One region of the Clostridium sp. CM037 genome, then DNA from elsewhere that is predicted to be linked to it. Evidence: riboswitches for the same ligand, from Rfam matches in the RefSeq annotation. Region 1 holds a riboswitch; the other holds the start of a gene.
The links. Region 1 has a riboswitch for FMN ahead of ribD (bifunctional diaminohydroxyphosphoribosylaminopyrimidine deaminase/5-amino-6-(5-phosphoribosylamino)uracil reductase RibD). Riboswitches for the same ligand answer to the same signal wherever they lie in the genome.
Positions count from the first base shown of each region.

Region 2: another riboswitch for FMN. It lies ahead of ACWJKP_RS19130 (ECF transporter S component); the one in region 1 lies ahead of ribD (bifunctional diaminohydroxyphosphoribosylaminopyrimidine deaminase/5-amino-6-(5-phosphoribosylamino)uracil reductase RibD).

Region 1 covers NZ_CM143650.1:1,079,251-1,092,049, forward strand. Annotated here, with positions in the region: gene megL (methionine gamma-lyase) at 1-215, shown strand, start outside; gene ACWJKP_RS05040 (amino acid ABC transporter ATP-binding protein) at 712-1,452, opposite strand; gene ACWJKP_RS05045 (amino acid ABC transporter permease) at 1,486-2,127, opposite strand; gene ACWJKP_RS05050 (amino acid ABC transporter substrate-binding protein) at 2,161-2,958, opposite strand; gene ACWJKP_RS05055 (hypothetical protein) at 3,172-3,306, shown strand; FMN riboswitch at 3,412-3,525, shown strand; gene ribD (bifunctional diaminohydroxyphosphoribosylaminopyrimidine deaminase/5-amino-6-(5-phosphoribosylamino)uracil reductase RibD) at 3,819-4,925, shown strand; gene ACWJKP_RS05065 (riboflavin synthase) at 4,910-5,560, shown strand; gene ACWJKP_RS05070 (bifunctional 3,4-dihydroxy-2-butanone-4-phosphate synthase/GTP cyclohydrolase II) at 5,664-6,872, shown strand; gene ribH (6,7-dimethyl-8-ribityllumazine synthase) at 6,928-7,389, shown strand; gene ACWJKP_RS05080 (hypothetical protein) at 7,675-7,980, shown strand; gene ACWJKP_RS05085 (HAD-IB family hydrolase) at 8,052-8,780, opposite strand; gene ACWJKP_RS05090 (5-formyltetrahydrofolate cyclo-ligase) at 8,836-9,417, opposite strand; gene ACWJKP_RS05095 (hypothetical protein) at 9,689-9,895, shown strand; gene ACWJKP_RS05100 (FAD:protein FMN transferase) at 10,287-11,216, shown strand; gene ACWJKP_RS05105 (NusG domain II-containing protein) at 11,200-11,586, shown strand; gene ACWJKP_RS05110 (Gx transporter family protein) at 11,610-12,113, shown strand; gene ACWJKP_RS05115 (RnfABCDGE type electron transport complex subunit B) at 12,229-12,799, opposite strand, start outside.
Region 2 covers NZ_CM143650.1:3,993,684-4,006,482, forward strand. Annotated here, with positions in the region: gene ACWJKP_RS19095 (NAD(P)/FAD-dependent oxidoreductase) at 1-454, opposite strand, end outside; tRNA gene ACWJKP_RS19100 (tRNA-Trp) at 569-644, opposite strand; tRNA gene ACWJKP_RS19105 (tRNA-Trp) at 677-752, opposite strand; gene tsaE (tRNA (adenosine(37)-N6)-threonylcarbamoyltransferase complex ATPase subunit type 1 TsaE) at 883-1,341, shown strand; gene tsaB (tRNA (adenosine(37)-N6)-threonylcarbamoyltransferase complex dimerization subunit type 1 TsaB) at 1,338-2,051, shown strand; gene rimI (ribosomal protein S18-alanine N-acetyltransferase) at 2,044-2,493, shown strand; gene ACWJKP_RS19125 (polysaccharide deacetylase family protein) at 2,625-3,542, shown strand; gene ACWJKP_RS19130 (ECF transporter S component) at 3,654-4,283, opposite strand; FMN riboswitch at 4,373-4,551, opposite strand; gene ACWJKP_RS19135 (Tex family protein) at 4,609-6,777, opposite strand; gene ACWJKP_RS19140 (IS701 family transposase) at 7,172-8,377, shown strand; gene proS (proline--tRNA ligase) at 8,646-10,082, shown strand; gene ACWJKP_RS19150 (Na+/H+ antiporter NhaC family protein) at 10,328-10,915, shown strand; gene ACWJKP_RS19155 (Na+/H+ antiporter NhaC family protein) at 11,144-11,482, shown strand; gene aroD (type I 3-dehydroquinate dehydratase) at 11,620-12,384, opposite strand; gene ACWJKP_RS19165 (YjiH family protein) at 12,555-12,799, opposite strand, start outside.

The DNA.
Region 1 (12,799 bases):
TAAATTCTACTGAACTGTGCAGTATAGCTGTTAGTCTAGGAGATGCTGAAACTTTAATTGAACATCCTGCTTCAATGACTCATTCACCATATTCACCAGAGGAAAGATTAGAAGCTGGTATAAGTGATGGTTTAATAAGACTGGCAGTAGGTCTTGAAAATGTTGAGGATATTATTGCCGATCTAGACCAAGCTCTTAATTTAATTATTAAATAGTAAGTAGTATAATAAATAAGTAAAAGTAGAAATTATTATCTACATGTTAACATGTAGATAATAATTCCTATTTTTTTTATTTTCTCTTATCTGTTATTGATAATCTTGTTAATCCATTCCATATAACATCAGTATCTTCATTTCTATCTTATATTAATTAAACCCTCTAATCATGATTATATCGGATATTTTGATTGGGTGTTTTTGTTTGTTATTGTAGTTATTAATTTCCTTAAATGTTGATTTTCTTGAAGTTAGAGGGCCATAAAAATTTATTATTCCCCAAGATGTCAAAAATTTATTATATTTAGATTTAATTGAAATTGTGATCAGTAATGCTCCTTTATATATATTAATTCTAAATATTATATAATACATGTTAGAAAATTGTGATTTAATAATTAATTAATTTGTAAATTAAGACATAGAAGCCATGAAAAAAGTGTCATTCCTATAGTTGATTTTTTATAATTTATATAAAGGTTTGATTTCATATCTATGCAAGGTTTAGAAATTGTTTTACCCTGGCATGGTTAGAATTAGAAAATAGTAATTCAGGAGTGGAGTTCGCTAGTATTTCTCCATTTTCCATGAAAATAATTCTATCTGATATTTCTCTTGCAAATTGCATTTCATGTGTAACTACTATGAGTGATATTTTATCAATGGCAAGAGATTTAATGACCTTCAACACTTCGCTGACTAGTTCAGGGTCTAATGCAGAAGTTGGTTCATCAAAAAGAATTAATTCTGGATTCATTGCAAGACATCTAGCAATTGCAATTCTCTGCTTTTGTCCACCAGAAAGAGTACAAGGATAAGAATTTATTTTATCTAATAAATCCACTTTTAAAAGTAGTTTTTCTGCAATGTCTATAGCATCTTTCTTATCTATATTATTTACTATAATAGGAGCTTCAATTATATTCTCAAGAACGGTTTTATGAGGGAATAGATTGAAGTTTTGAAAAACCATACCTATTTTTTTAGCAGCATTAATTGATTCAATATTATTAATTTTCTTTTTAGATTCTGCAATAGTTATGCCATTAAATTCAATGAGTCCATTATCCATATGCTCAAGACCACTTATGCACCTAAGCAGAGTGCTTTTTCCAGAGCCAGAAGGACCGATAATTGATATTACTTCGCCTTTTTTTAAACTTAAAGATACATTCTTTAAAACTTGGGTTTTATCATAACTTTTATTTATTTTACATATCTTGAGTAAATCCATAGTAGCACCATCCTTTATTTATCGCATTGTTCTTTATTCGTAAATGGAATATTTTTTTTCAAGATTTTTAAAAGCCAACACAATAAGAGAAGTAAAGATTAAATATATTATTGCGGCAATAAAAAAAGGAGTGATTGTAAAATCTCTAGTTACAATTTCTCTAGCAGCTCTTAGTAAATCTTGTAATCCAATTGCAGCTACTAAAGCTGTATCTTTTATTAGAGTAATTGCCTCATTACAAGTTGGTGGAATTATCCGTTTAAAGGCTTGGGGTAGTATTATTTTTGACATAGTTTGTCTATAATTCATGCCTAACACTTTAGCGGCCTCGTATTGGCCTTTATCTATAGATTGAATACCGGATCTGAATATTTCAGTAAAATAAGCTCCGTAATTCAAAGAAAAGGTAAGAGCTGCTGCAGTAAAAGGAGAAAATCTAATGCCAATAATAGGTAGCCCGAAATATGTAAAAAACAGTTGGAGAAGTAAGGGTGTTCCGCGAAATAACCAAGTATAGAGGTCCACAATCTTACTAAGTATTTTTAAATTTGAAACTTTGATTAGTGCGCCTATTATTCCAAGAGGCAAACAAAAGATTATTGTTGCAAAATACAATTCAATTGTAAAGAGGCTCCCTTTTAAAATATAAGTTGTAATGTCTATAAAATTAGCCAAATCAAACACTCCTTCAGAAAAAATTCATAATTATTATTTGATTATATCTTTGCCGAACCATTTCTTTGATATAGTATTGGCAGTTCCATCATTTTGTATTTCATCTAGTTGTTTATTTATTTCTGCAGTAAGGCTTGTATCAGTTTTTCTTATACCTACGCCATAATCTTCTACTCCTAGATTTTCATTAATAACTTTATAATCACCAGGTTTTTTACTAGCATAGTATCTTCCAACTACCTCATCCACTATAACAGCATCAATACGACCAGCGTTTAAATCGAGTAGCGCTTCTGTATTGTTTGAATATTTCTTGGCCTCCTTTAGTGAGTTAGTAAGTAGTGAATCTTTAGCAAGTGCAGCTTCACTGCTGCTACCCATTTGCAGGCCTACAATTTTATCAGTTAAATCACTTTTTTTAGAAATAGTTGACTTGTTTTTTACAATAATTGTTTGCTTATTTTGAAGGTATATTTTAGAAAAAGCAATTTGTTCTTTTCTCTTATCTGTTATTGTTAATCCATTCCATATGGCATCAATATCTTTATTGTTTAGACTTAATATAATTCCGTCCCATTCTACTGGTTTAAAGGTTACTTTTACGCCCATTCGCTTGCCTACTTCTTTTGCCATATCAATGTCAAAGCCTACAATTTCACCACTTTTATCTCTAAATCCCATTGGTGGAAAGTTATCATCAAGACCAACTATTAGTTCTTTTTTGTCTTGTATATCTTTTAAAGAATTATCAGCTGTGGGGGTGTTTCCGCAGCCAGATAAAATAGCGGTTGAAAGTATTGCCACAATTAGTAAGTTAAATTTAATTTTCATTATTAACACTCCTTTATGAATTCTATAAATACAATATTACTTTATTACGTTAGTTATGTAAAGTGGTAAATTAAAGATTAATTAACTTATATATAAATATAAAATCATTACAAGATAAAAATTTATAAATTTTTTAGAATAGATGGGAAAATCATAGTAGTATAAATCTCTCTTCCAGTGGAAAATATAAATGAAGAAAGGGGAGTGTTTTAAATGAGTATAAAGCAGAAACTTACTAATGAGCAATTATCTTCAGTAGGAATTAAGAGAACTGATAATGACAAAGATATGCATACGAATGATGTAAATATTAAAAATAATGAAACAAGAAATAAAAAAAACAAATAAATCATCTAAAAGTGTTTATAGCTAATATTTTGATTAATTGTTTATATTTATAGGATTCGCTTGACATTAAAATAACAAAGTGGTATTCTTAAGTTGAAAATTTAATAGATCCTTCAGGGTAGGGTTAAATTCCCAACCGGCGGTATAGCCCGCGAGCCTAAAGGTAGATCTGGTTTAATTCCAGAGCCGACAGTAAAGTCTGGATGAGAGAAGGAGAATAATGATAAATATAGGAGATTTTCATTTATTAACTATGAAAGATAGTTAATACTGCTTTTATATTTTATTGTGAATATATTTAGTGAACAGCACCGGTGGGTGATGATTTAACAGCACCGATAGGTGATGATTTGACTAGATATATAATTAGCTTATTAAGCCCTGAAAACTTTGTTTTCAGGGCTTTTATTATTTTAGCCACATATATGATTTTATTTGATCAAAGTTATGCATACTAAGAGAGAAATATTTATGAAGATTGGCACCAGAATTATAGAATTAGGGGTGATAAATTGGATAATTATTATATGAGAAGAGCACTTGAATTATCTAAAAAAGCAGTGGGGTTCGTAAATCCTAATCCATTGGTTGGTGCTGTTATTGTAAAAGGTAATAGGATAATCGGTGAGGGGTATCATGAATATTTTGGTGGACCACATGCAGAAGTAAATGCTTTTAAAAATGCCAAAGAAAATGTAGAAGGCGCAACAATGTATGTAACTTTAGAGCCTTGCGCACACTATGGTAAAACGCCACCTTGCGCTGATGCTATAGTGCAAAATAAAATATCTAAAGTGGTAATTGGAATGATAGACCCTAACCCATTAGTTGCAGGGAAGGGAATAGAAATTCTAAGAAGTAGTGGCATAGAAGTAACTACGGGCATAATGGAAACTGAAATAAAGAAAACAAATGAAATATTTGTAAAATACATAGCTCATAAAAAACCATTTTGCATCATGAAAACTGCTATGACAATAGACGGAAAAATAGCAACTTCTATTGGTGAGTCAAAGTGGATAAGTAATGAAAAATCTAGAGCGTATGTGCATGAATTAAGGCATATGGTAACTGGAATTATGGTTGGAATTGGAACTGTCCTAAATGATGATCCAGAACTTACTACAAGAAGAGAAGGCATAATTAGCAAAAACCCAATAAGGATAATTATAGACAGCACAGCAAAAATACCAATAGATGCAAAGGTATTAAAATGTGATGAAAAAACAAAAACTATTGTAGTTACTACAAAATTTGCAAAAGAGACTAAAATTGAAGCTATTAAACAAAACGGTGCACAAGTTATTGTAACTCCAAGTAAAAATAACCGAGTGAATTTAAGCTATTTAATGGGAGTGCTAGGTGATATGGGAATAGATAGTATTCTGCTTGAGGGTGGCAGTACTCTAAATTATTCTGCATTAGAAGAAGGCATCATTGATAAGGTTATTACTTTTATTTCGCCGAAAATATTTGGGGGAACAACAGGTAAGACTCCGGTAGGAGGACAGGGAATAGAACATGTAAGTGATGCTATATTACTTACGGATACTGAAGTAACTAGATTTAACGAGGACATTATGATAGAAGGGTACGTGAATAGATGTTTACAGGGTTAATTGAGGAAATTGGAGAAATAAAGTCTATAGAGAAAGGTGCGAGGTCTGCGAGAATTACCATAAAAGCTGCAAAGGTTATGTGTGGAATAAGGATCGGTGACAGTATTAGCACCAATGGAGTGTGCCTTACTGTAACAGAATTTTATAAAAATAGCTTCAGTGTAGATGTAATGGCGGAGACTATAAGAAGTAGTAATTTAGGGAAATTGAAATCTGGTTCTCATGTAAATTTGGAAAGGGCATTAATGGTTAGTGATAGGCTAGGAGGGCATATAGTAAGTGGACATATTGACGGAATAGGAACTATTGTAGATTTGTGCATCGAAGAAAATGCCACCTGGGTGTCTGTAGAAACTACAGTGGATATATTAAAGTATATTGTACATAAAGGATCAATAGCGATTGACGGTATTAGTTTAACTGTAGCATATGTTGATGAAAACATTTTCAAAGTATCAATTATACCTCATACAAAAGGGGAAACTACTTTAATTAATAAAAAGGTAGGTGACGAGGTTAACCTTGAAAGTGATATGATGGCGAAGTATATTGAAAAACTGCTTAAACATGGTGAAGCTCCAGAAAAAAAGAAATCTATTGGTATGGATTTTCTCGAAAAAAATGGATTTGTATAAGCAATCAGTTGTAGACACAGCAAATAATATTACATCACCAAAAGTGATGATTACAGCACAGAGTGATGATTACAGCACAAAGTGATAATTAAGGGGTGGAAAAATGTATAAATTTAATACTATTGAAGAAGCTTTAGAAGATATTAAAAATGGAAAAATGGTTGTTGTGGTAGATGATGAAGATAGGGAAAATGAAGGAGATTTAATTATAGCAGCTGAGAAAGCTACTCAGGAAAACATAAATTTTATGGCTAAGTATGCACGTGGACTTATATGCATGCCTATAGTTAAAGATAGATTAGATAAGTTAAATATAAATCAGATGGTGGTAAATAATACTGATGTGCATGGAACAGCATTTTCTGTTTCTATTGATGCTGTAACTACCACTACAGGAATATCAGCTGCAGAGAGGGCAACTACTATATTAAAGGTGATAGATTCGGAGGCTTCATCAAAAGATTTCAATAGACCAGGCCATGTATTTCCTCTAGCAGCAAGAGAGGGTGGCGTACTAAATAGGGGCGGTCATACAGAGGCTGCAGTTGATTTAGCAAGACTTGCAGGGTTATATCCTGCAGGTGTGATTTGTGAAATTATGAATGAAGATGGATCAATGGCTAGGGTACCAGAGCTTATGGATTATGTGAAAAAACATGATTTAAAAATGATTACCATAGTAGATTTAATTGCTTATAGGAGAAAAACTGAATGCCTTGTAGAAATGGTTACGGAGGCACAAATGCCAACTAGATATGGTGAATTTACTATCTATGGGTTTGTTAATAAGATAAATGGAGAGCATCATGTAGCATTAGTTAAAGGTGATGTAAGAAGTAGTGAATCTGTACTTGTTAGGGTGCACTCTGAGTGTCTTACTGGAGATGCACTAGGCTCTATGAGATGTGATTGTGGAGAACAATATGATGCGGCCATGAAAGCAATAGCAAAAGAGAAAAATGGAATTTTGCTTTACATGAGGCAGGAAGGACGTGGAATAGGATTAATTAATAAGCTAAAGGCATATAATCTTCAAGATAAAGGAATGGATACCGCAGAAGCAAATTTAGCTTTAGGTTTCCCTGTAGATATGAGAGATTATGGAATCGGAGCTCAGATATTGGAACTATTAGGTGCTACAAAAATAAGACTCATGACTAACAATCCTAAAAAAATAACAGGAATTTCAGGCTATGGTATTGACATAGTTGAAAGAGTAGCAATAGTGATGAATCACAATGAAAAAGATAAGTTCTATTTGCAAACTAAAAGAGAAAAAATGGGACATTTACTTGACTCTGAACAAGTATAAGTGTTAAGCACATTCAAGTAAACAATAAGATATTAAATTAATAGGAGGAATAGAAATGATAACGTATGAAGGTAAATTAATAGCAGAAGGTTTGAAATTTGGGATTATAGTAGCAAGATTTAATGAATTTATAGGTGGAAAATTATTATCGGGAGCACTAGATGGTTTAAAACGTCACGGAGTTACAGAAGAAAATGTTGAAATTGCATGGGTTCCTGGTGCATTTGAGATACCTCTAGTTGCAAAAAAGATGGCTAAGTCCGGTAAGTATGATGGTGTGATATGTTTAGGAGCAGTAATAAGAGGCGCTACATCTCATTATGAATATGTATCTGGTGAGGTAACTAAGGGAATTGCATCTGTATCACTCGAAACAGGAGTTCCAGTTATTTTTGGAATTCTTACTACTGAGAATATCGAGCAAGCTATTGAAAGAGCGGGTACAAAAGCAGGTAATAAAGGGTATGATGCTGCAGTAACTGCAATAGAAATGGCGAATTTATTAAAAGAAATTTAAAATAATAGAACAAAAAAATTCTCCTGCGTGCATTGCAAACGAACTTAAAACTGGAAATTCGATTAAGAAATTCTAAATCAAATTTAATAGTTTATACGTTTCTTATTGCAAGTCACTTCGGAGAAATCCCAAAGTTGCTATTCAGCTGATTTTTAAGTACTACTTTGGGTATTCATTAGGGGTGCATAACAATTATTAACTGTTATGCACCCCTAGACTTTTTTCGCTTTCATGTATAATTATGATATACTATTCTTAAAGATAAGTAGAATAGGGGTGATCCAAATGGGTATAGGCGATAGTGTATTTACTATTATATTTATTATGATGGGTGCGTCGGCTGTTGTTTCTGGTTTGAATTTTGAGAAGAAGCAAGGGAAAAAATATAAGGGCGAAAATTTAGATGAATATATAAAACTAAATAAGCTTGTTTTAATTGCAATGGGTGGGATAATGTTATTTGGAATTTTTCTCGGACAAGGAATACCTTTATTAAAAGATAAAATAACAAATATAACAATTGGAAGTTTATTTCTCATATGGATTGTTTATTCGGTAGTATCCAAAAAGAAATTTTCAACCAAAAAATAATAAACAGAATGGAAGGTTGCGGACTTCCATTCTGTTTTTAATTTTTTAGATTAAAATATTAGATTAAAATATTATATTTCAATGTGCTCTGGTTTTAGCTTGTAAACCACATCTTTTCTTTCTAGCATTATATTAATTTTTTCTTTTAATGCATCATCGTCTAGAATTTTTAGGAGTAGTTCTTTAGTAGGGTTTATTACTGTAGGGTTACTAATTAACTTTAACATAGAGTAATCTCCGGAAGTATCTCCATAAGCATAACTTTGATCCAGATCAATATTATATTTACAAACAAAATGTTCTATGGCGGCATGCTTACTAACACTATCCCACATAGGAATAATAGCACCAGTGTAAATATTATCTTTATTCAATTGATACTTTGTTCCTATATAATCATCAAACCCGTATTTTATAGACATTTCGCGTACAAGTTCTATTGGACTGCCTGATACAGTGATAATGATGTGACCCTGACTCTTATGCCATTTAATTCTATCTCGGGTGTAGGTATAAACCCTATCCCCTTTTTGCTTTACAATTTGCTTAGCAATAAACTCGATTTGACACTTATGAAGTCCAATTATGGCCTCGGTATAAATATCAGCCATTTTAAGCAGGTAATTATCATAATTTCCTATTCGCTTATCCCATTTAACATAATAGGGTTTTACTTCTTTGTACCATTTATCATTTTCTATTATTTCGCTTTTAATTAATTTTTTGAATACCTCACTAATTAAACTATCTCTATAGAGAGTACCATCAATATCAAAGAAAGCAGCTATTCTTTTTTTCAAAGTGATCACCTCCAACAACGGTATAATATAATTATTTAAAGAAATTTATAATTAGCTATTCGGGAAATATTATTCTTTTTTCAGTGATTATGAAATCCAATGGCACATCATATTCACCAGTGGGCACTTTATCAACTATTTGATAGTCATAGGCTATGCCTATAGTAGGAGTAAGTTTCGTCTTTTTAGGTAAAAATCTATCATAATAACCAGCACCAAAACCTATCCTATTGCAATGTTTATCAAATACTACGCCGGGAACTATAATTAAATCTATATCCTCAATATCAACTTTATCTAATAAATCATGTTTTGGCTCCATAACACCAATACTAGATTTATAAAGATCAGTAGTAAGATTATTTATTTTAAAAGGTATTATTTCTCGCTTAGTTTGTATGCAATAGGGTGCAATTACTGTTTTACCGTTATCCAAACACCACTTGGCAAGAGGATATGTATCAACTTCTTTATTGAAACTTAGGTATAACATGATATTTTTGCAATTTACAAATTCAGGTAACTCCATAATTGTGCCTATAATTTTATTGCTAAAATTACTTACATCTTGAATCTTCATACTTTTTCTTTGATGTAGCATATTTTTTCTTAAAGAATCTTTAAGATTATCTTCCATAAGTACCCTCCCCTAGAAATTATTTAAATATTATACTATAAAATTTAAATTAGTATAACATATGTTTATCATATATGCAATTTATAGAATTATATATAAGTTTATATTATTTTAGATAACCAATCTTAAGCAAAATAACACTTCCATAAGTCTCAAGTAATGCATTAATACATTAAAAATTATAAATTGGGAAGTCTATAATTATAATATTAAAGATGCAGGAGTATTAAAAAATACTAGGTATCTTTAAGAAATATAAGGAGGAATATTCATGGACAATTCAAAAATAAGAGAAGTTAATGGAATAGACCACGTTGGAGATGTGCCAAGTGCAAAGAAAGGAATCGTAGATTTTCTTTCAGGTGAGGACAGATATAAAGACTCTATCCCACAGGATAGGCTTAATTCTTACAAAAAAGGTCGTGAAATAGCAGTAGAAATAGAGAATATTTTAAATGGGGATCAAAGGGATTATTAGAATTAAATAAATTTAATATTATTCAAAAATGGGTATAGAGTTTTAATTCTATACCTTTATTCTTTATAATGCAGTTTAAATTGATAAAGTTGAAAAATGATTGTAGCTTTCTGAAAAGTCTGATATTATTATATCTGTAATAGTGTTTGTAAAATTACAAAGACATAAAGAACTTCTTACGTGTTTTTATGGATATTTCAAGTAATATAGGGAGGTTATTTTAAATACATATATGCTATAATATATATTGTATTTAAAAACAATCTAGGGGTGGTGATGTACCATAAAAGGTTCACGTAAAACATGTCGTATACTGTTATTATTGTCTATTTCAATACTTTTAACATCTTGCAAAGGTAATACAAAACCTGTTGAAAAAGAGACCTATCTAATGGGTACAATTGTTCAATTAAAGGTATATGGTGGAAACGCAGAAAAAGCAACCGAGAAAGCATTAAAGAGGGTAAATGATATAGAAGATAAAATGTCTGTTAATATTGAAACTTCTGAAATTACAAAATTAAATGCTAAATCTGGAATTTCAGGTGAGAAACTTAGCGCCGATACATATTACGTAATAAAAGAAGCTGTTAAATATGGTAAATTAACTGGAGGGGCTCTTGATGTAACTATAGAACCAATTGTAAAGTTATGGGGTATAGGTACTGACAAGGAGAGAGTTCCAACAAAAAATGAAATTGATGAAAAATTAAAGCTAGTTGATTATAATGATATTATTCTAGATGAAAAAAATTCAACTATCAAGTTAAGGCGAGCGAGCCAAGCTATAGATTTGGGCGCTATAGCAAAGGGATATACGGCTGATGAAATAAAGAAGGTTTTAATAGATAATAAGATTAGCAGTGCGCTTATAAATTTAGGTGGTAATGTTTATGCTGTAGGAAGTAAACCAGATGGAACTAGCTGGAATATAGGAATACAAAATCCATTAGATACGCGTGGAGAATACTTAGGAACTGTTAGTTTTACTGATAAATCCGTGGTTACATCAGGTAATTATGAGAGATATTTTATAAAGGATGGTGTGCGGTATCATCATATATTTGATCCTAAAACTGGGTATCCAGCAGATAAAGGTATCATAAGTACAACTATAGTATCGGATAAATCAATTGATGGAGATGCACTATCTACAAGTACTTATATCATGGGACTTGAAAAAGGGATTAAATTGATAGAGTCTATTAAAGGTGTAGATGCTATTTTTGTTACCTCAGATAAAAAAATATATGTTACATCAGGCCTTAAAGATAGTTTTAACCTAACGAACAAGGAGTTTATTTATGAAAAAGGGCGATAAAATAGTTTTCATAATACTTTTAATTATTGTAGTAATATCTTTTAGTGTAGCTTTAATATACAAAATCGCAATCAAGGGGTCAGAAAATATTGCAGTTATTAAAAGCGCCGGTACAGTGATTAGAACTATTGATTTAAATAAGGTAAAAGAGCCACAAGAGTTTACTATAAAAACAAAAGATGGCCATTATAATACCATACTAGTTACTCATGATGGTGTTAAGGTAAAAGATTCTGATTGTGCACATAAAGAGTGTGTTAAAAGTGGAAGTATATCAGAGCCAGGTGGGATGATTGTATGTTTACCTAATAAACTTATGATTAGTATTGAAGGCGAAGCAAATAAAGGTATTGATGGTGGGACTTTTTAAATTAAAAAAATGTAGGTGAAAATATGGGAAAGACTAAAAGAATGGTTTTACTCAGTATGTTAGTTGCAATAGCATTAGTTATTTATTTAATTGAGGCTCAGATTCCAGTGCTATTTCCAGGAATAAAATTAGGTCTTGCTAATTCTATATCGTTAGTTGCATTAATAATACTAGGGTGGAAAGAAGCATTTTTAATAATGATTTTAAGAACCTTATTAGGTTCTATTTTTGGTGGAAGCATGTCAGCCTTTATGTTTAGCATTGCAGGCGGATTGCTAAGTAATATAGTAATGGTATTGCTTTACAAGTATCTTAAGAGTTACTTAAGTATACCTACAATAAGCGTTTGTGGATCTGTTTTTCACAATGTAGGTCAGCTACTGGTAGCTGCTTTTATAATTAATGATTTAAGAATATATGTATATTTACCGGTATTATTAATTGCAGCTATTGTTACAGGGTATTTTATTGGAATTTTATCTAGTATTTTAAAAAGCAGATTAGAAAAAATATTAACACCAAAATAAAAATCGGAGTGCATTTTATCAAGTCAAAGGTTTCCAAGTTTGTATAAAGGCATTGTATGTTTTTCAGTAAATAAAAAAGATAAGCAGAAGGGTTTAAACCCTTCTGCTTATCTTTTTATTTACTTACTACACTCTCGTCTTTAAGAGTGACTTTACTTAAGTTTTCACGAGCTTTTAATGGTTTTGAAATAACCTTTGTAGGACACTTAGTTGCACATAGTCCACACTGTGTACATTTTTCAAAGTCTATTATAGGTAAGTTATTAACCATAACAATCGCCTTAGATGGGCAAACTCTTGCACACATTCCGCAAGCAATGCATCCAACGCCGCAATTATCTTTTACTGTTTTACCCTTTGATTTTGAGTTACATTCAATAAGTACTTCTTGAGTAGCTGGAACTAATTCTATTAAGTTCTTAGGGCATACTGCAATGCATGCGCCACAAGCTACACAATTATCCTTATATACTACAGCTACACCATCAATGACGTGAAGGGCATTGAACTCACAAGCTCTTACACAACTTGCAAAACCTAAACAACCATCAGCGCAAGCTTTAGGACCACCACCAGGAGCAATAACTGCTTGGCGGCAATCTTTGATTCCATCATACTCATATTTTTCTTTAGCAACCGTGCAAGTTCCTTTGCATTTAACAAAGGCAACTTGTGGATTAGCGGTT
Region 2 (12,799 bases), 1.3 Mb from region 1:
TATACCCTTCTATATTTATAAATTTCTGTGCACACCCCACCGTGTATATACCTGCACATCTACTACCTGGCAGATTTAAAAATCCTCTTGGCCTTTCTCTACATCCGGTCGCAATTATTATAGCTTTCGCTCCAATTTTAAAAATCCCATCACACGCATTCACTGCATTAATTTCTTTAGTATTACTTAAATCTAAAACAGTAGTATTTAATTTATATGAAATACCCAATTTATTAACTTTATCTATAAATTTCTGCACAAACTCCGGTCCTGTCAATTCTTCACTAAAAATATTCTTGCCAAATCCATTATGAATACACTGATTTATTGTTCCGCCTAATTGATTTTCTCTTTCTAAAATCAAAATTCTACATTTATAGTGCTCTTTAGCTGAAATAGCTGCTGCAAGGCCTGCTGTACCTCCCCCAATTACTACTATGTCATATAGTTGCATTACATACCCTCCAGTTTTTTTCAGATGCCTAACATTAAAATTTAATGATTCATTATAATGCATATTTAAATAAGTAACGTAAAAACCCGTGAAAATAATTTCACAGGTTTTATTTGGCAGGGGTAGTAGGACTCGAACCTACAACCAATGGTTTTGGAGACCACTACTCTACCAATTGAGCCATACCCCTTTATTAACTTTTAAAATGCAAAAATGTAAAAATGGCAGGGGTAGTAGGACTCGAACCTACAACCAATGGTTTTGGAGACCACTACTCTACCAATTGAGCCATACCCCTAAAATACATCTGAATTATATCACGTGTTATAAATAAAAGCAAGATTTTTTTATATTTTAATCTCTTAGGAAACACTGAGGCCTTTTCTTTTTCTATGTTTTAGGATAAAATATTTAGTGAGGTGAAACTTATGGAATACATAGTAACTACAGTAGACGAAACTTATAAAATAGGCGAACTAATAGGTTCACGTGTAAATTCAGGGGACATAGTTTGCTTAATTGGTGACTTAGGCACTGGCAAAACTCATTTAACAAAAGGAATTGCAAAAGGCTTAGATATAAAAGATCATATCACAAGCCCTACATTTACAATTGTAAATGAATATACAGGTCGCTTGAAATTATATCATTTTGATGTCTACAGGGTAAATGACCCTGACGAAATAGCAGCTATAGGCTTTGATGAATATATATTTAGTGATGGCGTTAGCATTATTGAATGGGCTAATTATATTGAAGAACTGATTCCACCCAATAATTTATCCATTACCATAGAAAAGCTTCCTAGATTGGGAGATGATTTCAGAAAGATTAACATCCGATATTCTGATAAAAGATATGATTATATAAAGGAGATAAAACTATGAAGATTTTAAGTCTGGATTCTGCTACACAATCAGCAACTTGTGCTATCCTTGACGATAACAAAGTTCTTGGTGAAATAACTTTTAATTATAAAAAACAACATTCTCAAATACTTATGCCTATAATTGACGAATTATTAAAAAATACAGGAATAAACATAAGTGATATTGATGCCTTTGTAGCATCAAAGGGGCCCGGTTCCTTTACAGGCCTTAGAATAGGGATGGCTACCATTAAGGGATTAAGCCAAGGCTCGAAAAAGCCTTTTGTAACTGTATCTACCTTAGATTCTTTAGCATATAACTTAGCATATACAGATGGACTTATTTGTCCTTTGCTAGATGCTTTAAGAGATAATGTTTATACTGCCTTATATACTTTTAATAATTACGAGCTCACCCGCATCAGTGACTATATTAATATTTCCTTAGATGAGTTAATAAATATGCTTAAAGAGAAAAATTGCAATATTTCCTTTGTAGGAGATGGAACCTTCAAATTCAAAGAAAAACTTATAGCAAATTTACCTAAAGCCAATTTTGCTCCAGCGCATTTAAACTTAGCTAAGGCTTCATCCCTAGGAGAATTAGGGCTCAACCTTTTATCTAATGGAACATTCGATGATATATACTCGTCAGTGCCTATTTACCTTAGGCAGCCGCAAGCTGAGAGGGAGTACCAAGAAAAGATGAGACAAATAAAAAATGAATAGCGATTTTAAAATTTTCCCAATGGACGCATCATCTATTAAATCCATACTCAATATTAGCGAGTTAAGCTTTCCTATTTCATGGAGCTACGAATCACTCCAAAGTGAACTAGATAATAAATTTGCTAAATATGTTGTATTAAAAAAGGGCAATTCTATAGTAGGCTACGGAGGAATGTGGCTAATTATAGATGAAGCCCATGTTACTAATGTTGCAGTTCACCCTGATGCCCGTGGTCATGGCGGCGGCGACCTCATAGTGGAAGCCTTATTTAAAATTTGCAGGAAACTAAAAGTTACAGCAATAACATTAGAGGTTAGAAGTTCAAATTTTGCTGCTATAAACTTATATCAAAAGTATGGCTTTGAAAATGAAGGCATTAGACGTCATTATTATGAAGATAACGGCGAAGATGCAGTAATTATGTGGAATCGACACCTATAGCAGATAGCGTAAAAAGACTAGCTCTTGCCAGTCTTTTTTTTATTCTCTACTAAAAATTTAGCAAGCACGAGAATAAAATGGTATAATGTGGGTGAACTGTTTAAAATATATTAGAGTAAGGGGTAATATTTATGACCAAAAAAATTATATTAGCACTATTTTTTGCATTACTATTGGTTGGATGCAATTCCTTAGCTAGTCCAACTTCCAGTAAAAGCACAATAGTTTCAGATGATTCTCAGAGTAAATCACCAAAACCAGTAGATAATTCGTCTAACATCCCACGCTTATCAACAACGCTTAAAGATCCGATTGTTAGAACATTTGATCAAACTGAAGGTGTGTCAAAAAAAATACCAATATTGATGTATCATCATCTACTAAAGAAAAAAGAAAACACATTTACAAATAATGGTGTAGTATTAAATCTTGAAAATTTTCAGCAACAAATGGACTACTTATACACTAATAAATACACTACAATAAATCTAACTGAATTAGAACAGTGGCTCTTAGGGAATATGGAACTACCTAAAAAATCAGTATGTATAACATTTGATGATGGATATTTAAGTAGCTACATTTATGCCTATCCTATTTTGAAGAAATATAATTTTAAAGCTGCACAATTTTTAATTACATCTTATGTTAAGGATAATAGTGTTGAATTTAACCCTAAAACACAACAATTCCTAAGTTGGAAAAATATTTCTGAAACTACTGATGTATTTGAATATTCAAACCATACCCATAATTTACATAAAACAGAGAATAACAAGGGTTATTTAATTACAAAACCTTTAGATTATGTAAAAAAAGATTTAATAAAAAATACGGAACTAACCGGCAGCCATTATCTTTCTTATCCTTATGGGCACCATAACGATGATGTATTAAACCTTCTGCCTAAAATAGGAATACGAATGGCTGTTACTGTTAATAATGGAAGCGTAAAGAGAGGAGATTCTTTACTAGAGCTAAATAGATATGGAATATATCCTAAAACATCCATATCTACATTTAAAAGCATGGTTAATTGTGAATGGTGAACAATTAAACTAAAGGATGGCTTCTGCATTGTGCAGAAGTCATCCTTTAGTTTGTTAATACCCTTTTTTTAAAATCTTTGAAATAAGTCCATATTTATATACCAGTGTTTTTTATATTTTTTGTTCTCTACTTTTGTATTCTCTCTCCATATTCTCTTTATGAAGTATAGGCGAAACACTCTTATATAAAGCTAAAGTCATTGCTGATAATACCATTCCTTTAAGTAAATTAAAAGGAATAATTGACCAAATAATGAAAGAATTTAAATCGACAATGTTATGATTTATTTTTGATCCCATTTCTATAACGGTAGCTACTGGGAATCCTAATACTTTTTCATATAAAGGTAAAACAACAAAATAGTTTAATATCCCTGCAAAAATCGACATACAAATTACTCCTATTAATAATCCAGCAATAGCTCCACCTTTACTTTTGCGGGTCTTGTAAATATATCCGGATACTAATACTAAACATGAACCCACTAGAAAATTTGCTACTTCTCCAACGAAGGCTGTTTTAGTAGCTAGCATTCCATGTAATATATTTTTAAAGAGTTCAATAACTACTCCAGCTATTGGTCCTAATGCAAAGGCCCCTAAAAGTGCTGGCAGGTCGCTGATGTCAATTTTTAAGAAATCAGGGAAAATCGGTATTGGTAACTCAATGTACATCAAAAGAAAAGCCATAACAGATAAAAGTGAAATTTTGATTAGTTTAACAAGTTTTTCGTCTCTCATTTTTAGTGCCCCCTAATTAACTATATCTCCTAGGGATGGATATAATACAAGCCCTGACATAGTACTATGCCAGGGCAAATTTATATATATCACATCTTCTTTTATCCAGACTATACTGTCGGCTTCGGAATCAAATCATCACCCAAGGGTGCTGTCTTAACGACTTCGGAAGGAAAACTGTCTTCCAAAATGTCGTTAAACCGAATCAGCCTTACGGCTCGCGGGCTTTACCGCCGGTGGGGAAATTAGCCCCGCCCTGAAGATTATTAAATTTTATTTTATAATTTAATTATATATAAGTACAGTAAAATAAGCAACATATTAATTAATTATTTTTCATTGATAATGATATTCTTTTTCTTTTCTCATCAACTTCTATCACACTAACCTCTACTATATCGCCAACCTTAACCACATCCAATGGATGCTTTACAAATTTATCTGATAACTGGCTTATATGCACTAACCCATCCTGATGAACTCCAATATCAACAAAAGCTCCAAAGTCAGACACATTTCTAACAGTACCCATAAGTTTCATTCCCGGTTTAAGATGGGACATTTGAACTACACCCGTTTTTAATATCGGCTTCGGTAGTTCTTCTCTTGGATCTCTACCAGGCTTTTTAATTTCTTTAATAATGTCTCTAAGAGTTGGAACACCTATCTCCAATATTTGTGCAAGCTCATCCATATTAATATTAATATCTTTTAGTCTATCATCCAAATCTTTAAAGTTTAAAGATTTAAGATCTTCTTTTGTGTACCTTAAAAAATCCAATAATTTTTTAGTAGCATTATACGTTTCTGGATGAATTGAGGTGTTATCTAAAAATTCATTACTCTCCATAACCCTTAAAAATCCTGCACATTGCTCATATGCTTTTGCTCCTAATCTTTTCACTTTTAATAATTCTTTTCTAGTTTTGAACTTACCATTTTCTTCTCTATACACTACAATATTTTGAGCTATAGCAGCATTTATCCCTGATATATAAGCTAATAAAGAGGGTGTTGCAATGTTAAGATCTACGCCAACAGCATTAACACAATCTTCAACTACTCCTTTTAAGGATTCATCGAGTTTTTTAGCTGCTACATCATGTTGGTATTGTCCAACTCCAATAGCTTTCGGGTCAATTTTCACAAGCTCCACTAATGGATCTTGAAGTCTTCGCCCTATAGAAATAGCTCCTCTAATAGATACATCTATATCTGGATATTCTTTAGATGCAAGCTCTGACGCTGAATATACTGAGGCTCCCGCTTCCGAGACTATAACATAGTACAAATCTTTTGAGCATTCATCCTTAAGTTCTTTAATTATCTGCTCTAAAATTTCTTCAGATTCACGACTAGCAGTCCCATTACCGAGTGACACTACTTCTACATTATGCTTAATTACCAATTTTTTAATAATATCTATAGATTTTTGAATACCGTCCTTACTGCCCGCAGTAGCGTATACTGTAGCTATATCTAAAAGCTTACCAGTATCATCAAGCACCGCTATTTTGCACCCTGTTCTAAACCCAGGATCAAATCCAAGCACTACCTTTCCTTTTATAGGTGACTGCATTAAGAGTGCCTTTAAATTAGCTTTAAATATTTCAATAGCGCTAGTTTCACCCTTTTCTGTGAGTCCGGACCTTATTTCTCTCTCAATTGATGGGAATATAAGTCTTTTTACGGAATCACCTATACTTAACTCTATATACTTATCAGTTTCATTATTCCCTTTTAAACATTTAGCTCTTAAGTACTGGGTAATCTTATCATTATCGGCTTTGATTTTCACAGAAAGTATCTTACTATTTTCTCCTCTATTTATAGCAAGAATTCTATGCGGTGGAATAGATTTAACCCCTTCTTTATACTCATAATACATTTCAAATGGAGTAGTATCATCAGAACCGCCTTTAGTTTCAACGTTTCCTTGATTATGCACTAATGCTCTAATCCACTTTCTGTAATCAGCTTCATCTGAAATCATTTCACTAATAATATCCCCAGCACCTTGAAGTGCGTCCGAAGTACTATTTACTGCCTTTTCTTCACTTAAGAATTTCTCTGCATACTCATTTATATCACCCTTAAACTCGCCGCATACAATAATTTCAGCTAAAGGTTTAAGCCCTTTTTCTATCGCAATGATAGCTCTAGTTCTTTTCTTAGGCTTAAAAGGTCTATATATATCCTCTATTTCTGTCAATGTCTCGCTTTTTCTTATTGACTCCTCAATTTCCGCTGTTAATTTTTCTTGTTCACCGATAAGACGTACTACATCTGTTTTTCGTTCTTCTAAGTTCCTAAGATATATAAGCCTCTCTGTAAAGTTTCTAAGGATTATATCATCAAGTCCCCCAGTTCTCTCTTTTCTATATCTAGCTATAAAAGGAACTGTATTCCCTTCATCTAATAATTCAATTACACTTTCCGCCTGTTCTTTAGTTATTGAAAATTCTTTAATTAATCTGTTATTTACATTTCCCATGTTTTTTAGCTATTTTTGTAAGTCACATTCAAATAAATAACAAGTCACTATGATACTTTATTTTCATGTACCTAAATAGCTATTCCTCCTCACATAATTTATATTTTAAATTTAATGGACTAAAATCAACATATTTAATCATACCACGAATTCTATCCTCATATCTATACACTATATAGAAATTTTTAGGAGAAATATTTGAAAGGTTAATATGGTCTTGTCTTTTAACCCTTTGTCTTATATTGTTTTTTTATAGTTAACACATATATTATACCCCTATAAATGAGCGAAAATGATTCCACCAATTTCCATATATCAAAAAAAGAAAAACATTTATACATTCTCCTGTTATAATTAAGTCACTACACAAAATACAACTAAGGAGAAAACATAAATGTTTAATAACTCAATTGTAACAAAATCATCGACAATATACAAATTTTTAATTGAATTAAAGATAACTCTTTATCTCACAACTCCTCAAATTCATCATCTAATATTATTTATAAATTCTATGGTGACAAAAGGCTACTGTGGAAAAGTAACCGACGTTTCAGATTTTATGCCGGTTAGGCATAGGACTAATATTGGAAAGTTTCTATCGGAGAGTCCATGGGACGAAAACTTTGTTGAAAAAGCCCTAAAAAAACGTGTAATTATGAGAATATGGGAGACGTCTAAAACAACTGGTAAACCTATTTATGTTGTAATAGATGACACTATTTCGGAGAAGACTGTGCCCTCGTCAAAGGCTAAGAAACCTACTGAAAAATGTGGATTCCACCATTCTCATTTAAAAGGTAAAACAGTTTATGGTCATCAATTAGTTACCGTTATGTTACTGTGCGATACACTTGTGATGCCATATACTATGGCGATATACGACAAAGAAAATATGAGTAAAATCCAAATGGCAATTGAGTTTATAAAATCATTACCCAAACCAGTAAATGAAGGTTATGTTTTATGTGATAGTTGGTATAGTAATAAAAAATTGTTCGCAGTTTCTAAAGGATCAGGCTACGCCTATATTGGTGGTCTAAGAACAAATAGAGTGATATATCCAAAAGGTCGTGAAAAACTTGGAATTAAGCTTAATCATATGTGCGAGATATTAACTAAGGATGATGTCGACCTAGTCAAAGTTGGCAACAATGAATATTTTGTCTACACATATAGAGGCAAGCTTAATGATGCAAATGATTCTTTGATAGCTCTTTGTTGGCCTAAAGAGGCTCTATTTAAACCTGGTTGCTTAAGAGCATTCATAAGTCTAGATACTACTATTACTACTGAAGAACTCCTAAATCACTATAAATTTAGATGGCCAATTGAAACCTTTTTTAGAGAAACTAAAAAACATCTTGGTTTAAATCATTACCAAGTAAGAAGTAACCGAAGTATAAACAGATACTTCTTGCTGCTAATGATTACCTACGTATATTGCGAATTGGAAGTAAGCAATGGCACGTTAAATTTTAACGTTGGTATTAAGAATGCAAGAAACCAATCTAAAAAAGAAAGGGTATCTTGGATCTTTAATCAAGCTGACCTAGGAAATTCTCTTGAAGCTATTTTTAAAACACTAAAAATAGCTTAGGACAATTGACATTAATTTATAATGGAATAATTTGTTATAAAATTCGCTCGTTTATAGATACCCTATATAGATTCAAAAAAATGGTTTGGTAACAAAGAGCTAGCTTTCGATTATCTCTTTGTTAACCTCACAAGCGGTATTAATAATCCTTACGAATTGTTTTCTTGACATATTATTATTTTTATTCTATGATTGATTTTATAGTGCCCTTTTACGGGTTTTTTTGTATTTATTTTATAATATTTTATTGAATCGGAGGAAAATAATTATGGCAAAAGGAAAAAAATTTGTAGAATCTATTACCTCTATGGAAGAAGATTTTGCAAAATGGTATACCGATATTGTAAAAAAAGCGGAACTTGCTGATTATGCGAGCGTTAGAGGTTGCATGGTAATAAGACCTTATGGCTATGCAATTTGGGAAAATATTCAAAAAACTTTAGATCAAATGTTTAAAGATACAGGTCATGAAAATGTATATATGCCAATGTTCATTCCTGAGAGCTTACTTCAAAAGGAAGCAGATCATGTTAAAGGCTTTGCACCAGAGGTTGCTTGGGTAACACACGGAGGCAACGAGCTACTAGCAGAGAGACTTTGCGTTAGGCCAACTTCTGAAACATTATTTTGTGATCACTATTCAAAAATAATTCAATCTTACAATGATCTTCCTAAATTATATAATCAATGGTGTTCCGTTGTGCGTTGCGAAAAAACCACAAGACCTTTTCTTAGAAGTTCAGAGTTTTTATGGCAAGAAGGCCATACCGCTCATGCAACGGCGAAAGAAGCAAAAGAGGAAACTCTTAGAATGCTTAATATATATTCAACCTTTTGTGAAGAAACCCTTGCTATTCCAGTTATAAAAGGTAAGAAAACAGAAAAAGAAAAGTTTGCAGGAGCAAATGAAACTTATACAATTGAAAGTTTAATGCATGATGGAAAAGCACTTCAATGTGGTACTTCTCATAATTTTGGAGATGGTTTTGCAAGAGCATTTAACATACAGTATTCAGATAAAACTGGTAAACTTGCTTATGTTCACCAAACTTCTTGGGGAATGTCTACAAGACTTATCGGGGCTTTAATTATGGTTCACGGTGATGATAATGGTCTAATACTGCCACCAGCAGTAGCTCCAATTCAACTTATCATAGTTCCAATTGCACCTCATAAAGAAGGCGTAATTGAAAAAGCTACAGAACTTAAAAATATATTATCAAAGCTTTCACGTGTAAAAATGGATATTAGCGATAAAATGGCTGGATGGAAATTTAGCGAATACGAAATGAAAGGTGTTCCGCTACGTTTAGAAGTTGGTCCAAAAGATATAGAAAATAATCAAGTAGTACTTGTGAGACGTGATAGTCGCGAAAAAATAATTGTTCCAATGTCAGAACTCGAAACAAAAGTACCTGAGATTTTAAAAGATATTCAAAAATCTTTATTTGAAAAAGCTAAAAATGCACAAGATACCCGAACCTTTAACGCAAGCACCGTAGAAGAATTAAAAGAACTTCTTGATGAAACTTTAGGATTTGTTAGCGCTCCATGGTGTGGAGAGCTCGCTTGTGAAGAAAAAGTAAAAGAAGTAGCCGGTGCGTCTTCTAGATGCATGCCATTTAATATGCCAGAAGAAAAAGGCGTTTGCTTATGTTGTGGAAAACCATCTAAAGCTACAGTTATTTGGGGAAGAGCTTATTAAATTTAAATATAAAAGCGATTGGTTTATGCCAATCGCTTTTAATTTTTTAAATTTATACCTTAATAAATCGCGATATACTTCTATCCCCTCTTGGTAAATTGATTAAATCGTTACCTGTAGCAATGCAATATTAGCAACTTATGGTTATACTTTTTATTGAATACCTGTATTATTTTGTTATACTAATAACAATAGATGAAATGCTTATAGGCTTAATTTAAATTTTTTTAAAGTAGGTGATGACAATGGATTTAATTATAGCTTTTATTGTTACATTTGCACTTTTAGTTTTGAGTGTTTTAAAAGGCATATTTCTTGCATATCCATTAATATCCGGGCTAATCCTCTTTATTTTAGTGGAGTTTAAAAGAGGAATTCCCCTAAAACGCTTGTCAAATATGTCTTTTAATGGGGGCAAAAAATCTCTCATAATTATAAAGATTTTTATTCTTATTGGGGCTATTACATCTATATGGATTGTCTCTGGCACTGTACCTGCAATAGTTTATTATTGTATAACCCTAATAAGGCCCAATATGTTTATTTTATCTGCATTCTTAACCAGTTGTTTCGTATCTTTTTTAATAGGTACATCTCTCGGAACGTCCGGCACAATAGGTGTGGCCCTTATGGTTGTTGCAAGAAGCGGTGGTGTAAACCTTGCTTCAACAGCTGGCTCAATTATTGCTGGAGCATACTTTGGTGATAGGTGTTCTCCTATGTCTTCTAGTGCAAGCCTTATTGCATATCTTACAGAAACAGATATATATAAAAATATAAAAAACATGTTTAAAACCTGCATAGTTCCCTTTGGTATTTCAATTATTTTCTAAACTATAGTGTCAAGTATATTTCCCTTGCATAGTTCTGCAAACGGAATAAATAATGAAATAATTAATGCCTTCTCTATAAATATAATTGTTTTGCTTCCTGCTTTGGTTATACTTGTTTTTTCAGCATTTAAGATAATGTTAAAACATCTATGATTGTAAGCATAATAACGGCTTTTTTATTGAGCATCTTTATACAACACGATACTTAAAGGCGGAGGAATCATTTCTATGCTAAAATCATCCCTCGTGATATATATAGGCTCTGCATTTGCAGGTTTAATAGAGGGAAGTAAAATGTTAGACAGTGTTGAAGCTATAACTTTGAAGGCAAATTCTAGGTATGGGGTCTTTCAAAATATAGTCATTTCAAGCATATTCACCGCTACTGTAGGCTGCAGCCAATCCGTTGCTGTTATGTTAACTCATATGTTAAATAAAAAGGCTTATGAGAAAAATGAACTAGATAACTCATTCTTAGCCATTGATTTAGAATACATCAATAATGATTTCCGCTTTGATTCCTTGGAACATTGCTTTACTTGCTCCACTTACGATTTTAGGTGCTAATGTTTCCTGCATGCCATACCTCTTATATATATATATGGTACCTATAACAAATTTGATCTTAATCCGATTTAAATCAAATACTAGCAATATAGAAATAAATATCAGTCGTTAAATCATCCTATTGCAGTCTAATTTTTTTACGTATTACTATGAAGTAATTGAATAGTTCTACGTAATTCTACTACAGCAATTTGACCTGGTGCAGAAGCCTTCTTGACTGCGCCAAATGTTAATGCGGAGCCAAATAATTCACCTGATAGTCTACTGATAATCCCTTTTTCCGCCATAGAAATTGTAATAATAGGACCATCCGCATATCTTTCATTCATAATACGCGTTGCATCTAACAGTATAATCACATCCTCTGCACAAGTAGGCATTACTGCGATTTTAGGAATATCTGCGCCTAATCCTTGAGCCTTACGTAATCGAGATATAATTTCTTCTTTCTCTGGTGTATTATGAAAATCATGATTAGATATAATAACCGCTACGCCATTTTCATGTGCTACTTCAACTAATTCTTTTACATCTTTTTCATTGTTAAATAATTCAATATCTATAACTTCAACAAGCTTTGTTTCAGAAATCAATCTATTTAATTCAAAATAAAATGCAGTACTAATCTCCTTTTGTCCACCCTCTTTAGCACTACGGAATGTAAAGATAATAGGCTTATCAACTAGCACTTTCCTAATTGCTTGTAATGCTTTCTTAACTCTATCTATATTGGTAGCGTCCTCGAAGAAATCTACACGCCATTCTACAACATCTAAATCAATCTTTTTTAAAATTTCAGCTTCTTCTATAAGCTGTGGAATAGTTTTTCCAACCATTGGAACACAAATTTTAGGTAGTCCTTCACCAATAGTAACAGTTTTAATAGTAACTACTTTTTTCATTAACACCCATCCCTTCATAATAAATTGCGGCACTAATTCTTTTCTAGATATAATACCAATCATTACTAATATAGTAAAGGTTTCTTATTTTTTCTTCCAAGTATAAACTATGAATAAATCACTCAAAAATCAAAGGGCGGTAAATCCCCCGCCCCCTTAAATAAGCTTATTTATAATATTAGATACGCAATAGGTATAGTTATTATTAATGTAAATACTGTCCTTTCAAACCATATGATAAGTATTTCACGTATACTTATTGGTATATCCGTTGACAATATGCATGGTATTGATGCAGAGAAAAATAATATGGATGAAATTGATACCACGGCAACTACAAATTTTGTTACAAGAGGAGCCCCAACAACTAACAATGCAGGCAAAAACATTTCAGCTATCCCCACTGCACATGCCT